DNA from 3 places in the Streptomyces sp. NBC_01635 genome. Region 2 is predicted to be linked to each of the others. Evidence: riboswitches for the same ligand, from Rfam matches in the RefSeq annotation. Region 2 holds a riboswitch; each other region holds the start of a gene.
The links. Region 2 has a riboswitch for thiamine pyrophosphate ahead of thiC (phosphomethylpyrimidine synthase ThiC). Riboswitches for the same ligand answer to the same signal wherever they lie in the genome.
Positions count from the first base shown of each region.

Region 1: linked by a shared signal. The riboswitch ahead of thiO (glycine oxidase ThiO) and the one ahead of thiC (phosphomethylpyrimidine synthase ThiC) in region 2 are both predicted to bind thiamine pyrophosphate.
Region 3: linked by a shared signal. The riboswitch ahead of OHB56_RS30175 (thiamine ABC transporter substrate binding subunit) and the one ahead of thiC (phosphomethylpyrimidine synthase ThiC) in region 2 are both predicted to bind thiamine pyrophosphate.

Region 1 is NZ_CP109277.1:2,464,489-2,471,477, reverse strand. It holds gene OHB56_RS11700 (thiazole synthase) at 1-223, opposite strand, end outside; gene thiS (sulfur carrier protein ThiS) at 226-462, opposite strand; gene thiO (glycine oxidase ThiO) at 459-1,655, opposite strand; TPP riboswitch at 1,653-1,764, opposite strand; gene OHB56_RS11685 (hypothetical protein) at 1,825-2,190, shown strand; gene OHB56_RS11680 (FAD-dependent oxidoreductase) at 2,208-3,449, shown strand; gene OHB56_RS11675 (Rv2175c family DNA-binding protein) at 3,591-3,956, shown strand; gene thiE (thiamine phosphate synthase) at 4,271-4,951, shown strand; gene metF (methylenetetrahydrofolate reductase [NAD(P)H]) at 5,141-6,064, shown strand; gene OHB56_RS11660 (hypothetical protein) at 6,121-6,989, shown strand, end outside.
Region 2 is NZ_CP109277.1:4,631,939-4,638,927, reverse strand. It holds gene OHB56_RS21590 (VWA domain-containing protein) at 181-1,662, opposite strand; gene thiC (phosphomethylpyrimidine synthase ThiC) at 1,751-3,565, opposite strand; TPP riboswitch at 3,558-3,746, opposite strand; gene OHB56_RS21580 (YibE/F family protein) at 4,420-5,670, shown strand; gene OHB56_RS21575 (SsgA family sporulation/cell division regulator) at 5,891-6,325, opposite strand; gene OHB56_RS21570 (IclR family transcriptional regulator) at 6,424-6,989, opposite strand, start outside.
Region 3 is NZ_CP109277.1:6,470,519-6,477,507, forward strand. It holds partial or broken gene OHB56_RS30140 (winged helix-turn-helix domain-containing protein) at 7-384, opposite strand; gene OHB56_RS30145 (VOC family protein) at 515-925, opposite strand; gene OHB56_RS30150 (hypothetical protein) at 1,340-1,654, opposite strand; gene OHB56_RS30155 (hypothetical protein) at 2,041-2,346, shown strand; gene OHB56_RS30160 (hypothetical protein) at 2,664-3,014, opposite strand; gene OHB56_RS30165 (hypothetical protein) at 3,274-3,588, opposite strand; gene rlmN (23S rRNA (adenine(2503)-C(2))-methyltransferase RlmN) at 3,814-4,920, shown strand; TPP riboswitch at 4,970-5,075, shown strand; gene OHB56_RS30175 (thiamine ABC transporter substrate binding subunit) at 5,161-6,243, shown strand; gene OHB56_RS30180 (ABC transporter permease) at 6,219-6,989, shown strand, end outside.

The DNA of each region.
Region 1 (6,989 bases), 2.2 Mb from region 2:
AGCCCGCCGTGTTCGGCAGCACCCGGATGCCCAGCTTCTCCAGCACCGACAGGACCGAGCCGTGCACCGAGGGGTTCACCCGCCGCATCGCGACGGTCGTCAGCTCCGTACCGGACGCCACCAGCGCCCGCTCCAGCACGTCGAGGCTGGGCGCCCCGCCGGTTCCCATGATCAGCCGGGACGTGAAGGACGTACCGCCGAGAACGAACGGATCGTCGGCCATGGTCAGCCTCCTTGGACGGCGGTCAGGACTTCCACCCGGTCCCCCTCGGAGAGGGACGTGAGCGGCCACTGAGCGCGCGGGACGACGGTTTCGTTGAGGGCGGCGGCCACCCCGGAGGGAGCCGAGGACAGGCCGGCGACCAGCGCGTCGAGCGCCGTACCGGAAGCCACCTCGCGCGGCTCCCCGTTGACGGAGACGGTGACGGTGGGGCCGGTCGTGACATGCGCCGGATCGTTCATGCGGACTGCTCCGTGAGTGCGGCGGCGGTGAACCGCCGGGGTGTGAAGGGACGGGCCTCGGAGGGGAGTTCACCGGTGGTCAGGACCTCGGCCAGGACGTCGCCCGTGACCGGCGTGAGCAGCACGCCGTTGCGGTGGTGCCCGGTCGCGAGGACCAGCCCCGCCAGCGCGGACGGGCCGAGCAGCGGCGCGTTGTCGGGGGAGCCGGGGCGCAGCCCGGCCCGGGTCTCGGTGAGCGGCAGTTCGGTGATCCCGGGGACGAGTTCGTGGGCGTCGCGCAGCAGTTCGTACACCCCGCCCGCGGTGACGGTCGTGTCCCAGCCCTGTTCCTCGCTGGTCGCCCCGATCACCAGCTCCCCGTTCTCGCGCGGCACCAGGTACACATGGCTGCCGCGCACCACCGCGCGTACCGTCCGGCTCAGGAACGGACCGAACCGGTCCGGCATCGCGAGCCGGACCACCTGCCCCTTCACCGGACGTACCGGAGGCAGCACCTCCGCCGGGATCCCCGCGAGCCGCCCGCTGAGGCTGCCCCCGGCGAGCACCACCTGCCCGGCGTCCAGCGCGGTGCCGTCGGCGGTGACCACGCCCGTGGCCCGCTCCCCGGCGACGGTGAGCCGCTCGGCCCACGCCCGGTGCAGTACCACTCCCGCCCGCTCGCAGGCGGTCACCAGCGCGGCCGCCAGACGCCGGGGGTCGATCTGGTGGTCGCCGTCCACCCGCAGCCCGCCGCGCACACCCGGTGCGAGCATCGGCTCCAGACGCCGGCACTCGCGCCCGGACAGCCACTGCGCGTCGAGCCCCGACTGCTGCTGCAGGACGTGCAGTTCGCGCAGATGGGCGCGGTCGTCGGCGTCCAGCGCGACCGCGAGCGTGCCGCAGCGGCGGTAGCCGAGGTCATGGCCGGTGGCCTCGGTGAGCTCGGCCGCGAAATCGGGGTAGCGGCGCGCGGAGGCGAGGTTCAGACCGAGCAGGGTCTGCTCGCCGTAGTGCAGTTCCGTGACGGCGGCCAGCATCCCTGCGGCCACCCGGGCGGCGCCGGAGCCCGGCTCGGGGTCCAGCACGGTCGTGGCCAGTCCGCGCTGCGCGGCCCGCCAGGCCGTGACCAGGCCGATGATCCCGCCCCCGACGACGAGGACGTCCGGAGAGCGTCCCGGAGCGTGCGGGGTGCCTGAGGTGCGTGTGGGCGACATGGGCGTCCAGCCCCTCCCTTCGCCGGCATGACCCGGATCAGGTTCATACGGTCGGAGGCCGCCAGCCTCCCTCTCAGCCCGGTGCGTCCGGACTCCCGCGAGTGCTTTACCGTGGCCAAGCCTAGCCCCGGAACAACGCCGGAACAACGAACGTGCAAGGAGCTCTCGCATGGCTGGTTCGCTCGACGGCCTGGTTCTCTCCCCGGTCGCCGACCAGGCGCCGGGCCAGGTCGGCACCAGCACCCGGTTCGTCTACCACGAGCAAGGCGGCCGGATCTGGGCCGAGTACGCGGGCGGTGACATCGTCCGCGGCCACCTGGTGGGCACCCGGGAGGGGGACCGGCTGGACTTCCGGTACGTGCAGCTCAAGCACGACGGCACCACCTCCTGCGGACACTGCGAGTCCACGGTCGTGGAACTGCCCGACGGGCGGGTGCGGCTGGAGGAGACCTGGGAGTGGGAGTCGCAGCCGGGCAGCGGCACCAGCGTGGTCGAACAGCTCACGGCTCCCGAGGACCGGCCGGCCACCGGGTAGGTGTCTATGGTGATCAGGTGAGCGAGCAGACGCAGGAACGGGGACCGTCCGGGCCGCGGCGCGTGGTGGTGACGGGGGCCGGGATGGCCGGCGTGCAGACCGCCGTCGCCCTCCGGGAGCAGGGCTTCACCGGCACCGTGACACTGATCGGCGCCGAACCCCACCAGCCGTACGACCGACCACCCCTGTCCAAGGCGGTGCTGCTCGGCACGGCGGAGAACTCCGCCTTCGACGTCGACTTCGAGGCGCTCGGCATCGAACTGCGGCTCGGCTGCGAGGTGTTCGGACTGCGCCCCGCCGACCACGAGCTGGACACGGAGGCCGGGCCGGTCCCCTACGACGTCCTGGTCGTCGCCACCGGCGCCGAACCGGTCCGGCTGCCGGGCGCGGAGGGGGTTCCGGGCGTCCATCTGCTGCGCACCCTGGACGACGTCGAACGGCTGCGGCCGGTGCTCGCACGCCGGCAGGACGTCGTGGTCGTCGGTGCCGGGTGGATCGGCGCGGAGTTCGCCACGGCGGCGCGCGAGGCGGGCTGCGCGGTCACCGTCGTGGAGGCCGCCGGCCGGCCGCTGGCCGAGGCGCTGCCCGCCGAGGCGGCCGCCCCGATGACCGCCTGGTACGACGACGCGGGAGTGGTGCTGCGGACGCACGCGCGCGTGGAGCGCGTCGAGCCCGGCGCGGTGGTGCTCGACGACGGCTCGCGGCTGCCCGCGGGCGCCGTCGTCGTCGGTATCGGCGCCCGCCCCGCCACCGCCTGGCTGGCCGGCTCGGGGATCGAGCTCGGCGAGCACGGCGAGGTGGTCGCCGACGCCCGCCTGACGACCTCCGTGCCGGACGTGTACGCGGTGGGCGACTGCGCGTCCTTCCCCTCGAAGCGGTACGGCGAACGCCTGCTGGTGCACCACTGGGACAACGCCCTCCAGGGCCCGCGCACGGTCGCGGCGAACATCATCGGGACGGCCACCGGCGCGCCCCCGGCGGTGTACGACCCGGTGCCGTACTTCTGGTCCGAGCAGTTCGGACGCTTCGTCCAGTACGCCGGGCACCACGCGGACGCCGACCGGACGGTGTGGCGCGGGGAGGCCGACGGACCGGCGTGGACGGTCTGCTGGCTCCGTGCGTCCCGGCTGGTCGCGCTGCTGGCGGTGGGCCGCCCCCGCGACCTGGCCCAGGGGCGCAGGCTGATCGAGGCGGGCACGGTGATGGACGAGGCGCTGCTGGCCGACCCGGCGCGGCCGCTGAAGTCGGCGAAGGCGTGAGCACCCGGTCTCCCGGGCCGGGGGACTCCTGCCCGCCGGCGCCCGGCAGGCAGGCCGGGCATCCAGTCGTCCGGGTTGAACATCCGCCCAGGTGGAGGGGTCCGACTTCCGGCTGTCGGTGCCAGATGGCAGGCTTGTCCCGTGACCGAGATTGACGCAAAGAACGATGCTCTCGTCCCCGCCTGGCTCACCTTTCCCGACATCGCCGAGATGCTCGGCGTCGAGGTGACGCGCGTCCGGCAGCTGGTCAGGGACGGCCAGCTCATCGCCGTACGCCGAGGTGAGAACCGCGCACTGCACGTCCCCGCCGCCTTCATCGACGAGGACAAGGTCGTCAAGGGCCTCTCCGGGACCCTGACGCTCCTGCGGGACGACGGCTTCACGGACGAAGAGATGCTGGAATGGCTCTTCACCCCCGACGAGAGCCTGCCGGGCACGCCCGCGCAGGCACTGAGTGAGAACCGCGGCACGGAGGTGAAGCGCCGCGCCCAGGCGCTCGCCGTCTGACCCCGGGGCGGAACGCCGGGGCCCGCGCAAGCACCGGTACGCACCTCCTCGTGTGCCGGGCCCGCCCTCGCACTCGTGCGGGTACCCGGCCATGAGACCGGCGCCCGGCGCCGCTGCCGCAGGGCGTCGGGAGAGCTTCGCGGCCCCGCGGGCGGCCGCCGCCGCCCCCGCGGCCGGTCTCCCGGTCGCGGGGGCGGCGGCATAGGGTCCGTTGCGGCGTGCGCTCCGCCGGCCCCGGTGGGCCGTGGGGCATCAGCCGACGACCCACCGGGCCCGCGCCGGCCCGGCCGCCACCGACACAGGGGGATTCCCGCATGCCCGACACCGCCGCAGGCACCGCCCCGCGCGCCCGCCTCGCCGACTCCCTGGTCTACCTCTGCACCGACGCCCGCAAGCGGCAGGGCGACCTCGCGGAGTTCCTGGACGCGGTCCTGGCCGGCGGCGTCGACATCGTCCAGCTCAGGGACAAGGGGATGGAGGCAGCCGAGGAGCTGGAGCACCTGGAGGTCCTCGCGGACGCCTGCGCCCGGCACGGCAAGCTGCTCGCGGCGAACGACCGCGCGGACGTCGCCCACGCCGCCGGCGCCGACGTACTGCACCTCGGACAGGGCGACCTCCCCGTCCCCGCGGCCCGAGCCCTCCTCGGCGAGGACATCCTGATCGGCCGCTCCACGCACGCCGAGTCCGAGGCCGCCGCGGCCGCCGCGCAGGACGGCGTGGACTACTTCTGCACCGGTCCCTGCTGGCCCACCCCCACCAAGCCCGGCCGCCAGGCCCCCGGCCTCGGCCTGGTCCGGTACGCCGCCGGCCTCGGCACCGACCGCCCCTGGTTCGCCATCGGCGGCATCGACCTCGGCAACCTCGACGAGGTCCTGGAGGCCGGCGCCCGCCGGGTCGTGGTCGTCCGGGCCATCACCGAGGCGGACGACCCGGGCGCGGCGGCGGCCGAGTTCGCGAGGCGGCTGCGGCAGGCGGCACCGGGCAGCCGCCCCTGACACCGCGGCCGGCGCCCGCCGCCGGCACCACGCCCGCCGCCGGCCACCTGCCGCCCGGACCGTCGCCCGCTCCCGGCCCGCCACCCCTTCTCGTCACCGCGTGTCCAAAGGGTGGACAACAAGTCGGCAATTCCGGCAAATCCCCCGCATCCGGTTGGGGGACCGGCGCCCCCTGGCTAACCTGCCGGTATGGCCCTCGGAACAGCGTCCGTCAGGACTGATCACGCACGCACCGTGCGCGACATGCTCGCTGACGGAAAGACGACGTACTCGTTCGAGTTCTCGGCGCCCAAGACGCCCAAGGGCCAGCGGAACCTCTGGAGCGCGCTGCGCAGGGTCGAGGCGGTCGCTCCGGACTTCGTCTCCGTCACCTACGGCGCCGGAGGGTCCACCCGCGCGGGCACGGTCCACGAGACCGAGCAGATCGTCGCCGACACCACCCTCACCCCGGTCGCCCACCTCACCGCGGTCGACCACTCCGTCGCCGAACTGCGCAACATCATCGGCCAGTACGCCGACGCCGGGATCCGCAACATGCTCGCCGTGCGGGGCGACCCGCCCGGCGACCCGATGGCCGACTGGATCCCGCATCCGCAGGGCCTGACCTACGCCGCGGACCTCGTCCGGCTCATCAAGGAGTCGGGCGACTTCTGCGTGGGGGTCGCCGCCTTCCCGGAGATGCACCCGCGGTCGTCCGACTGGGACACGGACGTCGCACACTTCGTCGACAAGTGCCGGGCCGGCGCCGACTACGCGATCACCCAGATGTTCTTCCAGCCCGAGTCCTATCTGCGTCTGCGTGACCGGGTCGATGCGGCGGGTTGCGGAACACCGGTGATTCCGGAGGTCATGCCGGTGACCAGTGTGAAGATGTTGGAGAGGTTGCCGCAGCTCAGTAACGCGTCGTTCCCGGATGCCCTGAAAGAGCGGATCCTCGCAGCGGCGGACGATCCGGCGGCGGTACGCTCCATCGGTATCGAGTTCGCCACGGAGTTCTGCGCACGGCTGCTGGCCGAGGGAGTGCCCGGACTGCACTTCATCACGCTGAACAACTCCACGGCGACGCTGGAAATCTACGAGAACCTGGGCCTGCACCATCCACCGCGGGCCTAGACCGGTCGCACCGGCGTACGACACACTGCGTAGCGGCCACTGGGAGAGGGGCGTACATGGGCTGGACGGTCCTCTACATCGCGTTCGGTGTGGTCGCGTTGTGGCTGCTCGGCGAGGTATTGCTGCAGTACAAGGCACGTCTGCGCTGGCGGCTGCTCGCCTTCGGGGGCTTTCTGGGCGTCGTGCTCGGTGTGCTGATCCCGTCGGTCGTCGTGATCGGCCTGGGCGCCATCGCCTTCGCGATCGGCCAGACCTACGTCACGCTGTCGTTCCGCCGCGGCTTCGCGGCCGGCTGGGCGGTCAACGCCCCCCTGCTGTCCGCCGTCAAGGGCGGCCGTGGTGACCGCGGGCGGGAGGAGCCGACTCTGGAGGTCTCCGATCTGGAGGCCACCGGCGACGGATACGGCGACGAGGGCGCCGAGCGGCGCCGCGACCGGGCCTCCTACGGAGCCGACGACGACTACGACCGCGACGACGTGTTCACGCCCGTGCGCGGCGAACAGCAGACGGCCGCCGAGACCACCGCCGTCTACGAGCCGCAGCCCATGCCCGACGACACCGGCTCGTACGGCGTCTACGGCGACAACGGGTACGGCACCCCCGCCCAGGACCAGTACGCGGCCACCGCCCAGAGCGCCGACCAGGGCTACGACACCGGCCAGAACACCGACCAGGGCTACGACACCGGCCAGAACTACGCCTACGACTACTCCGGTTACGGCCAGCAGCAGTCCTACGACACCACGGGCCAACAGCAGCAGTACGCCGCCTACTCCGACCCGTACATCGGCAACCCGACCTACGACGGGACCTCGTACGACACCGGATACACCGACCCGCAGCAGCAGTACGGCCAGCAGGGCTACGGCCAGGACCAGTACGGCGGCGGCTACGGCGGGGAGACCCCGGCGGGCGGTCTGTGGGT
Region 2 (6,989 bases):
GCCCCACCGGAGTCGGCCCCACCCGACGAGCCGAAGCATGCGGACGGCCCAGCCGTCGGCTTGCGCTCCCTCACCGGCGGAGCCCGTCCCGGAGGCTCCGCGCCGAGGCGTGTGAGCCGGGGCGTCCGGGGCTCACCGCCCTGTGCCCGCACAGGCCTGGGCAGTGATCAGCAGTGATCATCAGGGACGGAGGATGCCCGCCCGGCCCGCTGCGGTGATCCACTGGGGGAACTCGGACAGCAGGCGGTCGTACAACTCCGGGTCCGGCACGGTGCCGATGTCGTCGACGGCGAAGAACCCGACGTTGTCGACGCGGCGCCCGGGCAGCGTGTCGAACCGTTCCAGCACACCGTAGTTCGCCCGGCCAAGGCCCACGAACTGCCAGAAGATCGGTTCCTCCACCGCTTCGCGGAGCTCTCTCTCGATCTCGGCATTCCGGTAGACACCACCGTCGGAGAAGAACAGCACGAGCGTCGGGGCCGCCGCGGGGCTGTCCCTGACGAACGAGCGGACCTCGGCGATGACCTTCTGTTCCTCGTTCTGGATGCCGACCTCCCGCATGTCGACCTGGCTCGGGTCCAGCCCTTTCTTCCGCCCACGTCGGAAGAGGCTCATCTCTCCCACCCGTACGTGCAGCCGGAGCCATTCGGGCAGCTCGCCCAGGAGCAGGTCCGGCAGCCGCGCCGGATTCGAGGCGAACGTCCAGGCCTGCATCTCACCGTCGTCGTCCAGTTGCGCGGCAACCGCGGCCATACGTTCGACGACGTCCGCCACCACTCCTTTGGAGTACAGGAAGGACATGGAGCCGGAGGCGTCCAGTACGAGGACGACGCGCGCGGTGACCCCGGCGGCTCCGTGCTTGCGCAGGCTGACCGCCACCTGCTCCTTGCGCAGTGACAGCCGCTTGCGCATGTCCACCGGCAGCCGTTCCTCACCCTTGGTGAGCCGCGGAGCGGCCGACGGGACGGGGGCAGGGGACGCCGGGGCGGAGGCGGCCGGCGCGACCGAGGGCTGGGGCGCGGTGGTGGGCACCGCGGGCGGGACCGGCGGCACTGCGGCCGCGGGCGTCGTCACACCGGGTGCCGTGGTGGAGCCGGCAGCCGTCGTGGAGTCCGCTGCCACCGGGGGAGCGTCGTCCACGGTGATACCGAAGTCGGTGGCCAGCCCCGCGAGCCCTGCGGCGTATCCCTGCCCCACCGCGCGGAACTTCCACTTTCCCTGCCGCCGGTACAGCTCGCCGCCGATGAACGCGGTCTCCGTTCCGGCCACCATGTCGAACCGCGCGATCTCGGCCCCCGTGCCGGCGTCGAGCAGCCTGAGCACCAGTCCCGGCACCTGGCCGAACGTCCCGCCGTCCGACGACGCGCACAGCACGACTCGCTCGACGGCCGGTTCCAGCCGAGGCAGATCCACCTCGACCGTGTCGGTCGCGGCGCCGGCGGCGCTCCGCTTCCCCAGGTGCGTCACAGCGCCGGAGGTGTGCCGCGGCTGGTTGTAGAAGACGAAGTCTCCGTCGTCCCGCACCCGCCCGCTCTCCGTGAGCAGCAGAGCCGACCCGTCGATGTCGGGCACACCGGCCCCGGCGGTCCAGGCGAGCTCGGCGCGCACCACCCGTGCGTCGACGGGAAGGTTGGACCCCTTGCTCATTGATCTCGCTGTCATGGCATCCAGTCTGCCGACCCGCTTCCCGGGAGAGGAGAGGGCGGGCCCGAACGGCCCGCCCCTTTGTCCCTTCGGTCCGCTTGTTCGTTCAGTCCGTCAACGGCAGGTACACGCGGTTGCCCGCCTCGGCGAACTCCTTCGACTTCCGCAGCATCCCTTCAGCGATCTCCTCGGCCGACGCACCCTCCGCCGAGGTCCCGCCGAACCGCTCCGTGATGCTCCGGCTGATCTTCATGGAGCAGAACTTCGGCCCGCACATCGAGCAGAAGTGCGCCGTCTTCGCGGGCTCCGCCGGAAGCGTCTCGTCGTGGAACTCCCGCGCCGTGTCCGGATCGAGAGCCAGGTTGAACTGGTCCTCCCACCGGAACTCGAAACGCGCGTCGGACAGGGCGTCGTCCCACTCCTGCGCCCCCGGGTGCCCCTTGGCGATGTCGGCGGCATGGGCGGCGATCTTGTAGGTGATGACACCGGTCTTGACGTCGTCGCGGTCCGGCAGGCCCAAGTGCTCTTTGGGCGTGACATAGCAGAGCATGGCCGTACCCCACCAGGCGATCATCGCCGCACCGATACCGGAGGTGATGTGGTCGTACGCGGGCGCGACGTCCGTCGTCAGCGGACCGAGCGTGTAGAACGGGGCTTCATCGCAGATCTCCTGCTGAAGCTCGATGTTCTCCTTGATCTTGTGCATCGGGACGTGCCCCGGGCCCTCGATCATGGTCTGCACATTCAAACGCCTGGCGATCCGGTTGAGCTCCCCGAGCGTGCGCAACTCCGCGAACTGCGCCTCGTCGTTGGCGTCGGCGATCGAGCCCGGCCGGAGACCGTCACCGAGCGAGTACGTGACGTCGTACGCCGCGAGGATCTCGCAGAGCTCCTCGAAGTTCTCGTACAGGAACGACTCCTTGTGGTGCGCCAGGCACCACGCCGCCATGATCGAGCCGCCGCGCGAGACGATGCCCGTCTTGCGGTGGGCGGTGAGCGGCACGTACGCCAGCCGTACGCCCGCGTGGACCGTCATGTAGTCCACGCCCTGTTCGGCCTGCTCGACGACGGTGTCCTTGTAGATCTCCCAGGTCAGCTCCTCGGCCCTGCCGTCGACCTTCTCCAGCGCCTGGTAGAGCGGCACGGTGCCGATGGGGACGGGGGAGTTGCGCAGCACCCACTCCCGGGTGGTGTGGATGTTGCGACCGGTGGACAGATCCATGACCGTGTCGGCGCCCCAGCGGGTCGCCCAGGTCATCTTCTCCACCTCCTCCTCGATGGAAGAGGTCACCGCGGAGTTGCCGATGTTGGCGTTGACCTTCACCAGGAACCGCTTGCCGATGATCATCGGCTCGGTCTCCGGGTGATTGACGTTGGCGGGCAGCACCGCGCGGCCTGCCGCGATCTCCTCACGCACGATCTCCGGCGATACGTTCTCCCGGATGGCCACGTACTCCATCTCGGGCGTGATCTCACCTCGGCGTGCGTACGCCAGTTGCGTGACCGTCCCGCCCGCGCGGCCCCGACGCGGCTGACGGGGTCGGCCCGGGAACACCGCGTCGAGATTGCGCAGCCCACCGCGCGGCGAGGTGTGCCTGATCCCATCGTCCTCGGGACGGACCGGACGACCCGCGTACTCCTCCGTGTTACCGCGCTCGATGATCCAGTTCTCCCGCACCGGCGCCAGCCCTCTGCGCACATCGGTGTTGACCAGGGGGTCGGTGTACGGGCCCGACGTGTCGTACAGCGTGACCGACTGCCCGTTGGTGAGGTGCACCTGACGGACCGGCACCCGCAGGTCGGGGCGTGTGCCCTCGATGTACGCCTTGTGCCAGCCGATGGACTTCCCGGCCTCCTCCCCCGCCGACGCTTCCGTCGGATTCTGGGTGGAGGCAGGCGTGCGTTCGTCCTTGTTGGTCATGAGACCTACTCCCTACGCCGGCATTACCCGGTAACAGGTTCAGCGGTCGGCGCAGCGGTTTCCGTCTGCCGATGTTCCGTGTGAAACATCACTCGGACAAGTGGTGTTTCATGTGAAACATCGCTGGGACGGAGGTCAGCGCCCTCTCAGCCCGGTGCTCCGAGCTCCCGCGTGTACAAAAAGGTGCCTCCACGCTAGCGGGAATCCTGGCGCGGTGACCAGAGGGCCTTCGTTGTTCTTGCGATGATCAGGCGGTGACCTCGACGCAGCCTCCCCCCTACCCGCAGCCCGAACCATCCCGTGGCTCCGGCGCCCGAAGCGGCGGCGGCCGTGGCAGAGGCCCCGCAGCCGGCACCGGCTTGGGCCATGGGGACGTTCAGGGAGACGGCCCCGGCTCCGAAGACTGGTTCGGGCATGGACACGGCCCCGGCGAGGCGCCAGCGACACAGAACCACCTGCCCGGTCCTGGAGGGCCTGGCCCCAGAGGCCCCAGAAGCCCCGGCGGGCCCGTCGGCCCAGGGCCCGTAGACCCGGTTTTCGGACCTCCCGGTCAGGCTCCCGGACCCGGCGCGGGCCGGCCGGGCCAGGGCTACGGGCAGGGACAAGGAGAGCAAGGGCAGGGTCGAGTCCGCGGCCAGGACCGGGGCCCGGGTCATGACCACAGTCCGGACCCCGGTGCCGGCGGCCGCGGACGTGGCCCGAACTCCGGCGGAGGTCCGCACTCGGGCGGCGGGCACGACGGTCCGCCTCCGGGGAACGGCGGGCACGGGCATGGTCCGGGCGACAGCGGTGGGCACGGCCACGCGCACGGGCACAGTCACAGCCACGGCCCGGCCGCTCCCGTATCGAAGCACTTGCGCAAGGTCATCGCGGCGGTCCTCATCCCGTTCGGCGCGGCGGTGCTGATCGGCCTCGCGGTGCTGTGGCCGGGTGGCACACCCGACCACGAGCGGACCGGCGTCGGTTTCGACCGGCAGACGCAGCAGGCCACGGTCACCAAGGTGGTCGAGCTGAGCTGTTCGTCCGTCAACGCATCCGGGGGCGTCCCGACCGGCGACACCTCCACGGCCGAGGGGTCCTCCGCGCAGCAGCAGGCGGACGGCACGTGCAAGAAAGCGACGATCCGGGTCGACACCGGTGACGATGCGGGCCGCACCTTCACCGAGATCGTGCAGCCGGACCAGTCACGGCAACTGCGCGAGGGTCAGGAGGTCGTCGTCGCCTACGAGCCCTCCGCGCCGAAGGACCTCCAGTACTCGGTGGCGGATGTGAACCGGCGCGTACCGCTGACCCTGCTCGCCGGCATCTTCGCGGTCGCCGTCGTCGCCGTCGGACGGCTGCGCGGCGTGATGGCCCTGGTCGCGCTGGCGATCAGCTTCCTGGTGCTGAACTTCTTCATCCTGCCCGCGATCCTGCAGGGTTCGAATCCCCTGGTCGTGGCGGTGGTGGGGGCGAGCGCCATCATGCTGCAGGCCCTATATCTCTGCCACGGACTGTCGGCGCGTACCTCCGTGGCCGTGATCGGGACCCTGATCTCATTGCTGCTGATCGGTTTTCTGGGCACGGTCTTCATCAATTGGGCGGCGCTGACCGGCGACACCGACGACAACACCGGGCTGATCCACGGCCTTTACCCGAACATCGACATGAGTGGTCTGCTGCTGGCCGGCGTCATCATCGGATCGCTCGGTGTGCTCGACGACGTGACGGTCACCCAGACCTCGGCCGTATGGGAACTGCACGAGGCCAACCCGTCGATGGGCTGGCGCGGGCTGTATCGCGCGGGCATCCGCATCGGCCGCGACCACATCGCGTCCGTCGTCAACACCCTGGTTCTCGCCTACGCGGGTGCTGCGCTGCCCTTGCTGCTGCTGTTCTCCATCGCGCAGAGCAGCGTGGGGACGGTCGCCAACAGCGAACTGGTGGCGGAGGAGATCGTGCGTACGCTGATCGGCTCGATCGGTCTGGTCGCCTCGGTGCCGGTCACCACGGTGCTGGCTGCCCTGGTGGTCTCGGCCGACCGTCCGACCGCGCAGGCGGCGACCGAGGAAGGCATCCGGTCGGCTCCGGCACGCGGCGGACGGGGCAGGCGCCGGAAGCGCTGACCCCGCCCTCCGGACCGCGCGCCGCCGACTTCCGACCGTCCGTGGCCGCTCTCCCGGCAACCCGCCCTCCGGCCATCAGCCATCAGCCATCAGCCGTCGACTGCCGACTGCTGTTCAATGCGGCACCGGAGCCGCTCGGTCGCCGCTGCGGAAGCGTTCCTGCACGGTCCGGCGGAACACGGTGAGGTGTTCCGCCGGGGCTGGCCGGAGGCGGAACGCCTCACCCGGCGCTCTGCTCCGCCAGAATGCGGTCCAGCGCGTCGTCGAGATGGGCGTCGAAGTCGGCGAGCGCCCCCTCCTGGCCCAGCGGTACCAGTTTGTCGGTGCGATCGAGGAAGGCCACGAGGGGAGCCGTCGAAGAACGGAACAGCGCGTGATCGCATCCGACCTGAAGCCGGATCAGCACCTCGCCCAGGGAGTCGGGGTCGACCGGTGAAACGCGTACGTCACCCTCGCCGCACGGTCTGCCCACCCCGTCGATCAGCAGCTCCCTGCCGAACGCCCAGGTCACCGGCGCGTCACCGGGAAGATGGAAGGTCAACCGTACGGCGTAGGGATCACAGGTGTCGTAGCGGAGCTCCACCGGGATACGGAAGGACAGCTCCTCCGACACGAGAAAGCTCATCATGACCTCTGCCTGCACGGACTCGCGCATCGCCTACCCCGTCATTCGCTACGGACCGGCCGGGAATGGACCCCTGACACTGGGTGAATCTTGCTCAACGTACACAGCAAATTACAAGGAGTGAGTTTTCAGATACTGATAGAGAGTGCCAGCGGCCCCAGCAGACGGCCCACTTCCGCCTGCAACTGCTGGGCGGCAGGGTGCAGCCGGTGGACCTGATGGACCGGAAGAGAGACGGCGATCGTCGCGGCCGTGGCACCGGCCGTGATCGGGACGGCCGCGCACACCGTCCCCAGCGCGTACTCCTGCCGCGCGAACACCGGCTCCATGCGACGCGTCCGCTCAAGGCGCCGGAGCAGGCTGTGCCCGTCGCGCACGGTGTACGGCGTGACGGGCTGCACCGGGTAGCGGTCGAGGTGGTCACGGCGGGCGGGCTCGTCGAGCTGGGACAGCAGGCACTGTCCGATGGCGTGCGCGTGGCCGGTCGCCCGGAAGTCGGCCCATTCCTGGACCGCGGGATTGCCCGGGGTGTCGGAGACGCACACCAGGTCGATCTCGCCCTCGCGGTACACCGCGTAGTACACGGGGGCCCCGATCGCGTCACGCCAGTGCGTGAGGGCGGCGACGACCATGCTGCGACGTTTCTGCGGGGCTCCACTCCTGTTCAGCCGCTCGGCCGCGTCGCCGAGGAAGA
Region 3 (6,989 bases), 1.8 Mb from region 2:
CGTATCTGACCTTGACTGCGGAGGTTGCCGCGCCCACATCTTGTCGATGGCTAGCCAGCCGTGCCGCTTGAGCAGAGCGGCCACACCCTGGATGGTGTAGCTCTGGTGGAAGCGGCGCCCGATCAGCGTCTTGATCCGGAACAGGGTCCAGGTCTGGTCCGGCCAGCCGTGGGCCACCGGCCCTTTGAGCAGCTCCCGCTCCAGCACGGCGAACAGGTCGTCGCCGAGCAGCGGCAATGATGCCGGGCCCTTCGAGGCCAGGGCCCTCGGTCCGCCCTGTGACCAGGCCTTGCGCCGGCGCTGCACCGACCGGACGCTGATCCGTAGGTCGTGCGCGATGACCGCGTTCTCGTCGCCGTGCCGGAACCGCTCGGCCGCCTCCATGCGTAACTTCTGGCGGAAGGCCCGGCGTTCGTTGGTCAGGCCACCGCCCTGGGCATATCTCATGTACTCGGGATACCGCAGGGATCATGGGCCGTCAGCCCTACCGACACCACGCTTTGAAGGTCAGTAATTAGTCGCGCTTGGGCCAGATCGGGCCCTGGTCGGTCCAGATGACGCCCTTGTTGCGGCACAAGCAGAAGGGGTGGCCGATCGGGTCGGTGTAGACCTGCCAGCCGTAGCCGTTGGGGCCTATGAAGTCCTGCCTTAGCGTCGCGCCGAGGTCGAGGACGCGGCGCTGCTCGGACTCGATCTCGTCCACTTCGAAGTCGAGGTGGAACTGCTTGGGGTGCTCGCTGTCGGGCCACTGCGGAGCGCGGTAGTCGTCCACCCGGATGAATGCCAGCTCGATCTCGCCGAACTGGATGCCAGCCCAGTCCTCGGAGCTGCCTTCCTTGATCGGGCGGCCCGTCACCTCGGAGTAGAAATCCGCCAGCTTCATCGTGTCCGGGCAGTCGATAATGAAATCGGTGAGTCGCAGCATCCCGCGATCTTTTCACAAGCTCACACCCGACTTCGAGACAAGCCTTGGCTTCGTGGACGCACGAGTCGTTCCGGCCGTTCTAGCTTCGCCGGGCCGTCCCGGGGCCGTCGAAGGGCGCTCAACGACGACCACCGCTGACAACCACCGACGGCTAAGTCGCAGGTCGCAGCGTTGATCGATTGCACGGCCGCAGGCCAAGACCCTGGCCCACCACTTCTTCGGCTACTGATCGCGCTCGATGGAGGTTGACTCGCCCATTGAGACTCCACCGACCGCGTGGGCACGCGCGGGCTGACACCCCCACCCTGGCCCGGCTCGAACGGCTGGCCCCCTCCACAACGAGCCGCAGCCACCGACCGACGCCCCGCCTTTCCACCCACCGGCAGACGCCGCCACAGCCCGAGAAACCTGCCGTCAGACCGGACGGCAGGAGCCACATACATGGCTGTCGATCGCCGCCGCCAGCTCACTTGCCGCTGCCCGCACCGCAGGATCCCCATCACGGGTCAGCACGTTGACCGTGCTCGCGCCGCCCAGCACAGCCAGGTGAGCCGCATGCTGCACCTCCATCTGTTGAGCGTTGTGTTCGAGAATCGACTGGAGCAGTTCGATCACCCCGGGCCGGCAGGTGACGGCATCGGCCACCGCAAGATCCCACAGGAACGGAACCGCCGCGATAGTCGCATCGAAGACGGCCAGCTCACCGAGCCACAGACCGAGATCACTCAACGCGTCAGCACTCGTCCTGGCGTCACCCCATGCCACCCGAGAGAGTCGGCCTGGAACGTTTTCTGCAGATCCGTATGCATGCGTTAACTCATGCCACGGAACACGGCTCATGCCCTTGAGTGTCGTTCCCACCACGCTCTCCCCACTTGCTCGCCGTCTCCGGACTCCAAGCAAGCCCCATTCCACTCCACGGACCGTGCTGGCCGCGAGCCTGGTCGCCGTGCCCCATCCGTGCCCGGTCGTGCGGGGAACGTCAGGGACTCACGGGGAACGGCGGCGCCAACCTCGCTCCGGACCAGGTCAGGAAGTCGCCAGGTCAGCGTCCATCCGCATACGGCGTCTTCCGAACTGGTGACTTTGCACCCCGACTCTAGGATCATGAACTGGTGGATCACCATCTGCCGGTAGACGTCCGTGGATCAATCCGCCTGTTCGCCTTCTACATCGCTAACGGCACTCTCGACATGGAGCTATTGGACGGTATCGACTACAAGCCGGAGATCATGGCCTTCGGCTCGGCACTGGAGCAGGTCTTTGCGATCTTCGCCAACGTCCTACAGGTGGATGAGCAAGGCGAGGTCGTAAACCATGGAGATGCCCAGTACCGCGCCGCCCAATGGGTCCGCATGGTCTGCGACCCCAGCTACGTGGTTGAGCCGCCCTTCGAGCCATGGGAGACAGAGCTGGCGTGATGGCGGTACGGCAGCGAAGTACCGCAACCACAGCAACCGATCGTGTCCGGCCCTGCTGATCAGGGACCGCACAGTGACCGATGTGACTGTCGCTGACCGTTCCACATAGAGCTACGGATCAGAAGGTAGCCGTGCCCCACGCATGCCCGATCGAGCGGGAAACCACGGGGAACACCAGGCAGCCACGGTAGCCGGACACGGGACGGCCCTCGACCAAACACCCAGGTCAGGGGCCGTTCTCGCTGCTCTCGGCGCGGAGGCGGTGGGATTTGAACCCACGGTGACATCGCTGCCACGACGGTTTTCAAGATCGTGTACTAAGTCTGCGGGGGAGCCGGACGCTCGTACCCGAGGATGTCGTGAAGCCAACGGTCGAGGTACTGGGCCTCTGCCTCTCGGTCGCCCTCGACGGTCAGCCACTCACGGGCGGCAGTGACCATATGCGTCTCGGCTTGATCCGTTTCCGCAGGCCGAAGCTCGACCCAATCGGTCAGCTCGCCCCAGATGAGTGCGAGCGAGTAGAGCGCTTCGTCGCCGTTGTCCACCGGCGCCCCGCCACTGGCAAGACCCAAGATCTCCAACGCCGGGTCGTACGGCGAAGTGTCGCTGTCCAGCATGACCGCCGCACGCGCGCTGACCGCTGCGCGAAAGGCCTCCGAGTCACCCATGGCCCAGAGAGTAGGCGACGCGATGTGGAGCGCCGGGCCATGCCGGCGACCTGTACAGCAGCGGAGTACCGCAACCACAGCAACCGTCTCCGTCGGGCAGCAGTCCTCCGAGGCCGTGCAGCGACCGGCCTGCCCCTCGCCGACCGATTCACATAGAGCTACGGATCAGATGGGCACGTCAGGTAGAGACGGTCCGGTGCCGTGCCGGGCCGTCTCGGCTTCCGCAACGCCCGCTCCTCTGGCTATGAAGCGGGTGCTGTCACCGGCCTGGCTTCCAGTCTGTGTCGAGGATGGCAGCATGCACGGCGGCAATGATCATCGTGATGGCGAGCACGCCCCCGACCCAGTTCTTCGGGTTGCCGAGCACCGACCCCGGGACGGCTGAGCCGTAAATGACCGCTGCGTAGACCGCAGGCACGGCCATAGTGACGACGCGCTTCTTGGCTGCGATGAGAAACAGAGGCGGCGCCAGGAGGCCGGCTGACACCACGACCACAACGACCCAGGTCACCTTGTGCAGTGTGGTCGTGTACATGCTAGCCCGGATCGGCGCATTGATGTACGGGTTGCTCATGGTCCCCCTTATTGCTCCAGCCGAGCGATCAGTGTGACCTACGGCATCCGCAGCATGAGCGCGTTTCGGAGGAGTCGTGGGACGGACCTCGGTGCACGGCCATTGGCTGGGCCGTCTGTGGGCCGTCCGAGGGTGACCAGTGACGCCCGGTGACGACCACCGATGACAGTTGTCCGGAGCGACAGCCGCAGGTCACCCGATTGGATCTGCCACACTGGTACAGCCATGCCTAAGCCCGGAGAACTGACCTTTGTCGCGCCGCGCGGATCCAAGAAGCCGCCGCGGCACCTTGCCGACCTCACGCCCGCCGAGCGCAAGGAGGCGGTCGCAGCGGCCGGTGAGAAGCCGTTTCGGGCCAAGCAGCTCTCGCAGCACTACTTCTCGCGGTACGCGCACGATCCGGAGCAGTGGACCGACATCCCCGCCGGGTCCCGGGCCAAGCTGCGGGAGGCGCTGCTTCCCGAGCTGATGACGGTCGTCCGGCATCTGTCCACCGACCAGGGCACCACCCGCAAGACGCTGTGGAAGATGTTCGACGGGACCCTCGTCGAGTCGGTGCTCATGCGGTATCCGGACCGGGTGACGATGTGCATCAGCTCGCAGGCGGGCTGCGGCATGAACTGCCCGTTCTGTGCGACCGGGCAGGCCGGTCTCGACCGGAACCTGTCCACCGCGGAGATCGTGCACCAGATCGTGGACGGGATGCGGTCGCTGCGGGACGGGGAGGTTCCCGGCGGGCCGGCGCGGCTGAGCAACATCGTCTTCATGGGGATGGGCGAGCCGCTCGCCAACTACAACCGGGTCGTGGGCGCCATCCGCCGCCTGACCGACCCCGAGCCGGACGGTCTCGGGCTGTCCCAGCGCGGGATCACCGTGTCGACGGTCGGGCTCGTGCCGGCCATCAACCGGTTCTCCGACGAGGGCTTCAAATGCCGCCTCGCCATCTCCCTGCACGCGCCCGACGACGAACTGCGCGACACCCTCGTCCCGGTGAACACGCGGTGGAAGGTGCGCGAGGTCCTGGACTCCGGGTTCGAGTACGCGGCCAGGTCCGGGCGGCGGCTGTCCATCGAGTACGCGCTGATCCGGGACATCAACGACCAGGCGTGGCGCGGTGACCGGCTCGGGCGGCTGCTCAAGGGCAGGCCCGTGCACGTCAACCTCATCCCGCTCAACCCGACGCCCGGCTCCAAGTGGACCGCCTCGCGGCCCGAGGACGAGAAGGCGTTCGTGGACGCGATCGCCGCGCACGGTGTGCCGGTGACGGTCCGGGACACCCGTGGACAGGAGATCGACGGGGCCTGCGGGCAGCTCGCCGCGAGCGAGAGGTAGCCTGGCCGGGCACAAGGACAACAACTGCATACCGGGTAACCACACGTTCATTTTCCGACAGGGGAGCGCCACAGCGCTGAGAGTGCGGCATCGGCCGCAGACCCTCCGAACCTCGCCCAGGTCATTCTGGGTAGGGAGATCGGTCATCACTCGAGCTGTTACGCCCTGCCCGGGACACCTGTGAGGGGTCCCGGGCAGGGCCGCGTCTCTTCCTGGTCACCCCCAGGAGGAAAAAAACCGGTGAACATCACCAAGAAGGTCACGATCCTGGCCGTCGGGCTGGGCCTGGTCACGCTGTCCGCCTGCGGTTCGTCCGACGGCGGAAGCGAGGGCGACGGCGGGTCGAAGACCGTGACTCTCGTCAGCCACAACTCGTGGGCCGCGTCCAAGGACGTCCTCGCCGCCTTCGAGAAGGAGTCCGGCTACAAGCTCAAGGTCCTGGAGGACGGCGACGCCGGGTCGGCTGTCAACAAGGCGATCCTGACCAAGGACAACCCCCAGGGCGACGTCTTCTTCGGCGTGGACAACACCCTGCTGTCCCGCGCCCTCGACAACGGGCTGTTCCAGCCGTACGAGGCGAAGGGCTCCTCCCTCGTCCTTCCCGAGTTCCGGGTCGACGAGGCCGGCCACCGGGTCACGCCCGTCGACACCGGTGACGTCTGTGTCAACTACGACAAGGCCTGGTTCGAGGAGCACGACCTGACTCCGCCGCGGACCTTCGACGACCTGGTCGAGCCCGAGTACAAGGATCTCCTCGTCACGGAGAACGCCTCCACCTCCTCGCCCGGCCTCGGCTTCCTCCTCGGCACCGCCGCGAAGTACGGCGACGAGGGCTGGCAGGACTACTGGAAGAAGCTCAAGGCCAACGGTGTGAAGGTGGTCGACGGCTGGGAGCAGGCCTACAACGAGGAGTTCTCCGGCTCGGCCGGCGGCAAGCAGGCCAAGGGCGACCGGCCGCTGGTGGTGTCCTACGCCTCCTCGCCGCCCGCCGAGGTGATCTACGCCGACCCGAAGCCGAAGACCGCGCCCACCGGCGTCGCCGAGGGCACCTGCTTCCGCCAGGTGGAGTACGCGGGACTGCTCAGCAACGCGCGGAACCCCGAGGGCGGCAAGGCGCTGCTCGACTTCCTGATCAGCAAGCGGTTCCAGGACGACATGCCGCTCAACATGTTCGTCTACCCGGTGCGGGAGGCCGCCCAGGTGCCCGAGGAGTTCACGAAGTTCGGACCGCGGGCCGAGGACCCCGAGACCATGGACCCGGCGAGGATCGCCGACCACCGCGACCAGTGGGTCAAGTCGTGGACCTCGCTCGTACTGAAGTGAGCCGAGCCGCGGCGAGGCGGCGCGAGGCCGCGGCGCGGCTCGGCCTGATGGCCGTGCCCGTCGCGTTCTTCGCCGCCTTCTTCGCCTACCCCGTCACCGCGATCGTCGCACGAGGCCTGAAGGCCGACGGGGTCTGGCAGTTCGATCGGATCGGGGAGGTGCTGGCGCAGTCCGACATCCGGCAGGTGCTGTGGTTCACCACCTGGCAGGCACTGGTCTCCACCGCTCTCACCCTCCTGATCGCCCTGCCCGGCGCCTACGTCTTCGCCCGCTTCGACTTCCCCGGCAAACAGCTGCTGCGAGCCGTGGTCACCGTCCCGTTCGTGCTGCCGACGGTCGTCGTCGGTACGGCGTTCATGGCGCTCGTGGGGCGCGGCGGGCTCCTCGACGAGCTGTGGGGGCTGCGGCTGGACACCACCGTGTGGGCGATCCTGCTGGCGCACGTCTTCTTCAACTACGCCGTCGTCGTACGGACCGTCGGCGGACTGTGGGGACAGCTCGACCCGCGGCAGGAGGAGGCCGCGCGGATGCTCGGCGCCTCCCGGTTCACGGCCTGGCGGACCGTCACGCTGCCCGCGCTGGCGCCCGCCGTGGCCGCCGCCGCGCTGATGGTCTTCCTGTTCACCTTCACCTCGTTCGGTGTGGTGCAGATCCTCGGCGGGCCCACCTTCGCCACCCTGGAAGTGGAGATCTACCGGCAGACGTCGGAGATCTTCGACCTGTCCACCGCCGCCGTCCTGACGATG